2 regions of the Caballeronia sp. INML3B genome follow, and region 1 is predicted to be linked to the other one. Evidence: riboswitches for the same ligand, from Rfam matches in the RefSeq annotation. Region 1 holds a riboswitch; the other holds the start of a gene.
The links. A riboswitch is a leader RNA that binds a small molecule or an ion and turns the genes downstream of it on or off. The one in region 1 is predicted to bind cobalamin.
Positions count from the first base shown of each region.

Region 2: linked by a shared signal. The riboswitch ahead of NCS58_RS03995 (TonB-dependent receptor domain-containing protein) and the one ahead of cobW (cobalamin biosynthesis protein CobW) in region 1 are both predicted to bind cobalamin.

Region 1 covers NZ_JALQDI010000040.1:623,925-628,134, reverse strand. The annotation lists gene NCS58_RS18715 (cobyrinate a,c-diamide synthase) at 1-570, opposite strand, end outside; gene cobO (cob(I)yrinic acid a,c-diamide adenosyltransferase) at 576-1,178, opposite strand; gene NCS58_RS18705 (cobalamin biosynthesis protein) at 1,469-1,873, opposite strand; cobalamin riboswitch at 1,982-2,240, shown strand; gene cobW (cobalamin biosynthesis protein CobW) at 2,362-3,447, shown strand; gene cobN (cobaltochelatase subunit CobN) at 3,453-4,210, shown strand, end outside.
Region 2 covers NZ_JALQDI010000003.1:163,451-167,660, reverse strand. The annotation lists gene NCS58_RS03995 (TonB-dependent receptor domain-containing protein) at 1-1,694, opposite strand, end outside; cobalamin riboswitch at 1,774-2,099, opposite strand; gene NCS58_RS03990 (hypothetical protein) at 2,358-2,726, shown strand; gene NCS58_RS03985 (cell division protein ZapA) at 2,723-3,037, shown strand; RNA gene ssrS (6S RNA) at 3,143-3,324, shown strand; gene NCS58_RS03975 (EVE domain-containing protein) at 3,396-3,854, shown strand; gene NCS58_RS03970 (SIMPL domain-containing protein) at 3,931-4,210, shown strand, end outside.

The sequences.
Region 1 (4,210 bases):
AGGCTGCGTGAGACCGAGATGACGCTCGGGCAGCGCGATATCGTCCGCGTTCGACAGATGGCCGCAATAAAGCAGCCCCTCTGGAATGGTCTCCGACAGCATCTGCGCATGGCGCGCCGACGCGACGCGATTGGCGAGCACGCCATGAAACGGCACGTCCGCGCGATAACGCGCGAGCCCGAACGCGATCGCGCCGAAGGTCTGCGCCATGCCGTGCGCGCCGATCACCGCGAGCACGGGCACGTTGAACGCGGCGGCGAGGTCGGCGCTGCTTGGCGTGCCGTCGAAAAGACCCATCACGCCTTCGATGAGAATGAGATCGGCCTCGCGGGCGGCCTGTGCAAGCAAGGCGCGGCACGCGTCGAACCCGACCATCGAGAGATGCAGCGAATACACGCTCGCGCCGCATGCGCGCTCGAGGATCATCGGATCGAGAAAATCCGGGCCGGTCTTGAACACGCGCACGTTCAGGCCACGGCGCGTGTGATGGCGCGCAAGCGCGGCCGTCACCGTGGTCTTGCCTTGATGCGACGCGCTTGCGCCGATGAAAAGAGCGGGGCAGTCGGGCATTGCGTTCAGAACTCGACGCCGCGTTGCGCCTTCACGCCCTGCTCGCGATAGGGGTGCTTCACGAGCCGCATCTCGGTGACGAGGTCGGCGAGTTCGATCAGCGCATCGGGCGCATGCCGGCCGGTCACGACCACGTGCAGCATCGCGGGCCGCGCCTTGAGCACGTCGAGCACTTCATCGAGCGGCAGATATTCATACTTGAGCACGGTGTTCAGTTCATCGAGCACGACCATCTGATAATCGCCGCTTTCGATCATGCGCCGCGCCTCGTTCCAGCCTTTGCGCGCAGTGGCCATGTCGGCCTCGCGGTTCTGCGTGTTCCAGGTATAGCCGTCGCCCATCGTGACGAAATCGCAATGCGCGATCGCGCCGAGGAAATCGCGCTCGGACGTATGCAGCGCGCCCTTGATGAACTGCACGACGCCGAGCTTCATCCCATGACCGAGCACGCGCACGGCCATGCCGAACGCCGCCGTGGTCTTGCCCTTGCCGTTGCCGGTATTCACGATCAGCAGGCCTTTTTCATGATCGGCGGCGGCCTGCTTTTTCTCGTGACCTTCCTTGCGACGCTGGGTCATGCGCAGATGCGATTCGGTATCGGTTTTCACATCGACTCCATTCGAATGGGGTTGCAGCGGGTCTTTGCATGACGAAAGACGGCCGTATCGTACATCAGCAGCGGCCGCGTTTTCGGCTTAATTCTGCGCTAACAGACGGTGGGCATCATGCAGTCACGCAATCACCGACTTCAGGAGCAAGGAAATGGACGCGCTCTATCTCTATCTGGAACTCGTGGCGCTGGCCGTTCTCGTCTGGCTTTGCCGCGATAAGTTCAAGCCACCCGTTGCAAAGCCGCTCGCCGAAACGGCGCGCCCGCGCACCACGGCCAAACCGGTGTTCATGTTCCGTTCGCATCGGGTTCATGCGCCATTGCGACCGCGACAGTTACGCCGCAACCGATCGTCTTTGGCACGATGAGCGTGTGCGCGTTGCCTGCAAGCAGCGCGCATGGCTCGCATACGCCATCGACGTTCATATGTTTCGCCGCGTGATGTGACATCGCCGTGCGAGGCGTGCGCGCGATCTCATCGGCGGTATAAAAGCGCAGCGGCAGGCCATGACGTGCGCAGAAAGCGAGCAAGCCCGCTTCGTTTCGCTTCGCATCGATGCTCGCGACGATCGCGATGTCGCCGAATTCGAGCGTGCCCAGCGCGACGCGCACCGCATGTTCGATCGCATCGGCGCTCGTGTCGCGCCTGCAGCCGATGCCGACGGCGAGCCGCATGATTGCAGGCACATTCATGCGAACGATCGAAGATTTCATGGTGAATGACGAGAGTGCGCTGCGTGGGCCGACATTATGACACCGCGCGAGCGGCGTCATTTCTTGACGCTCGCGCGCGCCGGGCCTAGACTTTCACGCAGTTTTGGTGCTCGCGCGCGGATTCTCTCGTGCGCAGTTAAACGGGAAGCAGGACACGTTCCTTTCGACCGATCGAGCGGACGTCAACCTGCGCTGCCCCCGCAACGGTAAGCGATTCCCCGCGCGCGCGATGTTTTCATCGCACGATCGGGAAGCCGGCTTCGAGGCCACTGCGCGTAGTAACGCGCGGGAAGGCGAAGCGGCGCGGTCGTCAGCCCGGATACCGGCCAGACTTTCACGGAGGATCGCTGTCGCGGGGATGCGGCGCGGCCCATGTTCATTCAAGCGTGTGCTTTCCTTTTTCATGCCGCAGCGTTGCCACGCATCGCGCGACACGAAGCGCACGCATACGAAGCCACGGAGCTACGATGCAAACCCGCAAGATCCCCGTCACGGTCGTGACCGGCTTTCTCGGCAGCGGCAAGACCACACTGATGCGCCATATCCTGTCCAACGCGAAAGGAAAGCGCATCGCGGTCATCGTCAACGAGTTCGGCGAGCTCGGCATCGACGGGGAAATCCTGAAGGGTTGCGGCATCGGCTGCGACGACGAAGCCGGCTCAAAAGACCGCAATCTGTATGAACTCGCAAATGGTTGCCTGTGCTGCACCGTGCAGGAAGAGTTCTATCCGGTGATGGAGCAGCTCGTCGAGCGGCGCGATGGCATCGATCACGTGCTGATCGAAACATCGGGTCTTGCGTTGCCGAAGCCGCTCGTGCAGGCGTTCAACTGGCCGTCGATCAAGAACGCGTTCACGGTCGATGCGGTCGTCACCGTGGTCGATGGCCCCGCTGCCGCAAGCGGCCAGTTCGCGTCGAACCCCGTCGCCGTCGATGCGCAGCGCAAGGCCGATCCGAATCTCGATCACGAATCGCCGTTGCATGAGTTGTTCGAAGATCAGCTTTCGTCGGCGGATCTCGTCATCGTGAACAAGACCGACCTCATGGACGAGGCAGCGCTGCACAAAGTCGAAGCGCTCGTGCGCCCCGAGATCCCGCCCGAAGTGAAGATCGTGCCCGCGCAAATGGGCAGGCTCGACGTGCATACGCTGCTCGGCCTCGGAGCTGCATCGGAAGAAACGATCCATCTGCGGCACGATCATCACGGCTCGCCCGACGAAGAAGGCCATGCCGATCATCATCATGACGCGTTCGATTCGGTCGTCGTTCATGGCAGGGTCGAATCCCGCGAGCAGGCCATCGCGGCGTTGCACACGCTCGTCGAGCATCACACGATCTATCGCGTGAAGGGTTTCGCGGCATTGCCGGGCGCGGCGATGCGGCTCGTCGTGCAGGGCGTAGGACGTCGTTTCGACAGCTATTTCGATCGCCGGTGGCAAGCCGATGAAGCGAAGACGCAAAGCCGCTTCGTGCTGATCGGCGAAGACCTCGATCGCGACGCGCTGCAACGTGCCTTCGACGCGGCGCTCGCAAGCGCCTCCGTGCAGGCGTAACAGCCATGCATCTGCTTCGCACGACACCGGGAGGCTTCGTCGACGATGCGCAAGGCGTCATGCGCATCGAGCAGACACGTGCGCCGATCGTGGTGCTCAGTTCCGCCGACACGACGCTTGCGTTGCTCGCGAGCGTCTTTCCGCGACTCGAAGCGGGCTTTCCCGACGTGCGGCTCGCGAATCAATCGTTTTTACGCCAGCCGGCATCGGTCGATTTCTATGTCGACGACGTGTTGCGTCACGCGAGGGTCGTGATCGTCGATCACCTCGGCGGCGAATCGTATTGGCCCTATGGCATCGAGCGGCTCGTCGCGCTCGCGAAGCAAGAGCAACAGATGCTCGCTATGTTTTCAGGCGATCTCACGGAGGATCCGAATCTCATCGGCAAGAGCACGGCGGATGCGGAGTTTTGCCGCGAGCTGTCGCGCTATCTACGCGAAGGCGGCGCGCGCAATGCGGAAGAATTCCTGCGCTCGATTGCGCATCGCGCGTTCGGTTTCGGGCGCGAACCGCAACCGCCGAGGCCGCTGCCCGCGGTCGCGATCTATCATCCCGAACGCGATACCGCCGCCATCGAAGACTGGCAGGCACGATGGACAGAAGGCGCACCCGTCGCCGCGATCCTGTTCTATCGCGCGCACTTGCAGTCGGGCAATACCGCCGTGTTCGATGCGCTCATCGAAGCGCTCGAGAAAGAAGGCATGAATCCGCTGCCGATCGCAATTTCATCGCTGAAGGAAAGCGTGAGCCGCGAAGTCGTCGA
Region 2 (4,210 bases), on a different contig from region 1:
TCGTGGCGCTCTCCGCTCATGATCCACTCGCCGCCGACGCGCCAGCGCGCGATCGTGCGATGCGCCGTGAGCGTCGCGAAATGCCGCGCGCGCCGCGTCAGATCCTCGTGATTCGTCTCGTCGACGGGATTCTGGAACGTGACGCCCGCGCGCACGTCGGTTGCGCCGACATGTCCCGCCCACGATCCCTCGATGCCCTGCACTTTCGCGCGCCCGACGTTCTGCGCGACATAGTAGAACCCGCCGTCGGAAACATAGTCGATCAGATTCGAATAGCGCGTCTGGAACAGCGTCACGCGCATCACGCCGAGCGCATTCGATGCGTACTGCAACGCCGCCTCGACCGAATGGCTGCGCTCCGGCTGGATCGACGGATTGCCGCTGAACGGATAGTAGAGGTCGTCGAAGCTCGGCGCGCGAAACGAAGCCGCATAGCTCGCGCTCGCCTTCCAGTGCGCATCGAAGTGATATGCGTAGCCCAGATAGTAGCTGTTCGCGCCGCCGAAATCGGAATACTGATCGTGCCGCAGATTCGCCTGCAAATCGTTCGCGCCGATGTGCCCCACGTAGCCCGCGAACACCGAATTCACGTGACGATCGGGCGCGGTGAACTGGTCGGAATCGAGCGTCTGATCGAGATGCTCGTAACCGGACAACAGCGTGTGCGCATCGGTGATCCTGAAATCGTTCTGCCACGTGTATTGCCGATTCTCCGAGTCGAAGCGGCTCGTATAGGCGCCGTTCTGCTCGATATTCGCGCGATCCTGCCCCTGCGCGACCGTGAAGTGCGTGGTCCAGTTGTCGGTGATCCTGCCATTCGCGAACACCGACGCCGAACGCACGCGATCGTGCGCTTCGTTGATGTCGGATGGCTGGCCGTAGGCATCGTCGAAACTGTCGATGCCGTTCGATTGCATGAAGCGCACGCCCGCATCCCACTTGTCGCTGAACCGGTGGCGCAGCGTCGCCGCGACGCTCTCGTTCAGATAGCCGTTCGCGTTAGGATTCGCGCCGGGCGCGATCGCCGGATCGATCGACGAGAATCCATCGGTCTTTTCGCGTGACACGTTCAGGCTGAAGGTCGTGCGGCCGTCCTTGTCGAGCGCGCCGTTCACGCCCGCCGATTGACGCTGCGTGTGATAGCTGCCGTACTCGGCCTCGAAAGCGAAGCGCGGCGGATGCGGCTCGCCTTCCCTGGTGAAGATCTGCACGACCCCGCCAATCGCATTCGAGCCGTACAACGCCGATACATTGCCGTTCACGACCTCGACGCGCCCGATCTCATCGAGCATCAATTGCGATAGCTGCGCCGCGCCGAGCGACACCGATTCGACGCGCACGCCATCGATCAGAACGAGCGATTGCGACGACGCCGCGCCGCGTATGTAGACGCCGGAATTCGCGCCCGGTCCGCCGTTGCGCGTGACCTGCACGCCGGGCGCGAGCGCGACGAGGCCGAGCGCGTCGTCGGCGTTGGCATCGGCGATGTCCTGTTCATCGAACGCCGATGTCTGCGGGATCGATTCGGCGAGCGGCTGCGGCGCGCGCGTCGCGGTGACGACGACTGGGGCAAGCGTTTGCGAGGCGCCGTCGGCGGCGTGCGCCGCGCCGGGGAGCGCCGAGCCGAAGACCGCTGCAACGAGCGCGACATGACGAGTGGGGCCGTTCTTGAGCGCGGCCTGTGGCAATACCATGAGTGAAGTTCCGTTTCGCATGAGCGCGACCCCGCTCCCCGCGAGGACGATGCGCGACGAACGCACTTGCGCATTGAGCGCCGATGCGTCGAACTCTGGCCGGTATCCGGGCTGACGACGGATCGTCTCGCCTTCCCGCGCATCGTGCGCAGTGGCGTCGACACGTTTCTTGCAGTGGATTCGAATAACAAACCCGGTGTGATGAAAATCCACACGTTTGCGCTGCAAAAACGCGCATGAGACGACTTGCAACTTGCGTTGCGGTCGCTTACCGTTGCGGGGGCAGCACAGGTTGGCTCATCCCGGGTGGGTCCCGGTCGGACTTCGGAGACTTCGCTCCCTGTTTCCCGTTTGACTGCATCCGCGAGATCCGCGAATGCGAGCACCAAAAAGTGCGGCAAGTGTAGGAGCGCGGGTTGGGGCCGTCAAGAAAACGGCACGGACAGAGTAGCGCGGCACATGACGAATCGAACGAGAATCGGCCGGCCTGTCCCCACGAGCGATGACCAGCGCTCGCCTTTTCTGCACACGAATGCATGGCGACATGCGCTTGATTCGAAGGATTAAGCGCAAGATCGCATGCTGTTACGTCTCGAAACGAGACAATTATCGGAAGCTCCGTTGAACCGCGCTAAAATGCGAGGTCTTTAGAGGACGCAGCACATGCTCAACGAACTCGAATCACTGTCAGGAAATATCGGCCGGCTGATCCAGATCAGCGAGCGCCACAATCAGGCGCGTCAGGCGCTGCAAGAGCAACTCGAACAACTGCGCGCCGACTATGCGAACGTGCAGGCCGAACTTGCGCAAGTGCGTGAAGAGCGCGATACGCTGCAATCCGAACGCGACTCGCTCTCCGCGAAAATCGACGACGCGCAAGTACGCCTCAACGCCATTCTCGAAAAGCTGCCCCGCGCGAAGTCCGCGCAACATGCCGAATCCGACAATCAACTCGATCTCCTCGACGCCGATTCCCGGGAAGCACAGGAAGCGGAATTGCACGGCGAGCATCATCAAGGAGAGAAGGCATGACGACCACGCAGATCGAAGTATCCATTCTCGGGCAGCCGTATCGCCTCGCGTGCTCGCCGGAAACGGAAGGCGCATTGCGCGAAGCCGTCGCGCGCGTCGATGCCGAGATGAACAAGGTGCGTAATGCGAGCAGCGTGCGCGGCACGGATCGCATCGCGGTGATGGCAGCGCTTTCGCTGGCGTCGGAATTGCTTAAGCTGCAGGACAGCGTGCGTCACGGCGAGGCCTTCCCCGCCGAGGAAATCCGCCGCACGATGCATTCGATGAACGAACAACTGGGCGCGGTCATCGCGCAGTATGAAGCGCAGTGAGACGTCTGCGCGCTGAGTCAATCAGCACGCAATATCAATCGAAAAAAGAAACTGCCGATTTGCTCCCGAGAGGCTGCATAAGGCAAACGATTGGTGTAGAGTGACGGTTCCCTGCCTGGTTCGCCAAGGTCATATATTCCTTGAACCAATGCTACATTGGCACGGTTGCGGAACCTTGCAGCACGGGCGCGCGCGTCGCTAGTCCGATGTACCCGAAGTGTTGCTTACCGCGACCAATCTTGAACCCAGGTTCAGGATGCCGGCCTAGCGGCCGTGGCGGGGACCCATTCAAGAAACGGCATCGGTTTTTCCGATGCCGTTTTCATTTGCATCGACGATTTCCGCATAGCGAACCATCATGCGCTACTGGCTGATGAAGTCCGAACCGGACGAAGCGAGCATCGATCACCTCGCGCACGCGCCGAATAAAACCTTGCCGTGGACGGGCGTGCGCAACTATCAGGCGCGCAACTTCATGCGCGATCAGATGCAGCTCGGCGACGGTGTGCTTTTCTATCATTCGAGTTGTCCGGAGCCTGGCATCGCGGGCATCGCGAAAGTGTGCTCGACGGCGTATCCCGATCCCACTCAGTTCGATCCGAAGAGCGATTACTACGATCCCAAGTCCACGCAGGAAACGCCGCGCTGGATGCTCGTCGATGTCGAGTTCGTGAAGAAGACGCCGCTCATTTCTCTCGCCACGTTGCGCGAGCATGAGGCGCTCGCGGACATGCAGGTGCTCGCGCGCGGCAATCGCCTGTCGATCACGCCGGTAACAGAAGCGCAGTGGCGATTTATTACCGAACAACTCGTCTAACAAGGAACTTACGACACGAAGGCCGCGCCTAAATCCCGTCGCGAATCACGCGATATCCCGCGTTCGGAGTCCTTCGATGATCAACAAGAAAACCGCTGCCGCGCTCGCGCTCCTCGCGATGTCGGGCGCAGCGTTCACGCTTTCCCAAACGGCCGCCGCGCAAACGGTCATCACGCAGCCGCAGCCTTCGGGCGTGCTTTCTCTTTCGGCACAGGCAAGCGCGCAAGTGCCGCAGGATGTCGTCAACATCACGCTCTTCTACGAGCAGGAAGCGGCCGATCCCTCGTCTCTCACCAGTACGCTCAATCAGCGCGCCGAGGCCGCCTTGCGCGAAGCGAGGGGCGTCGACGGCGTGA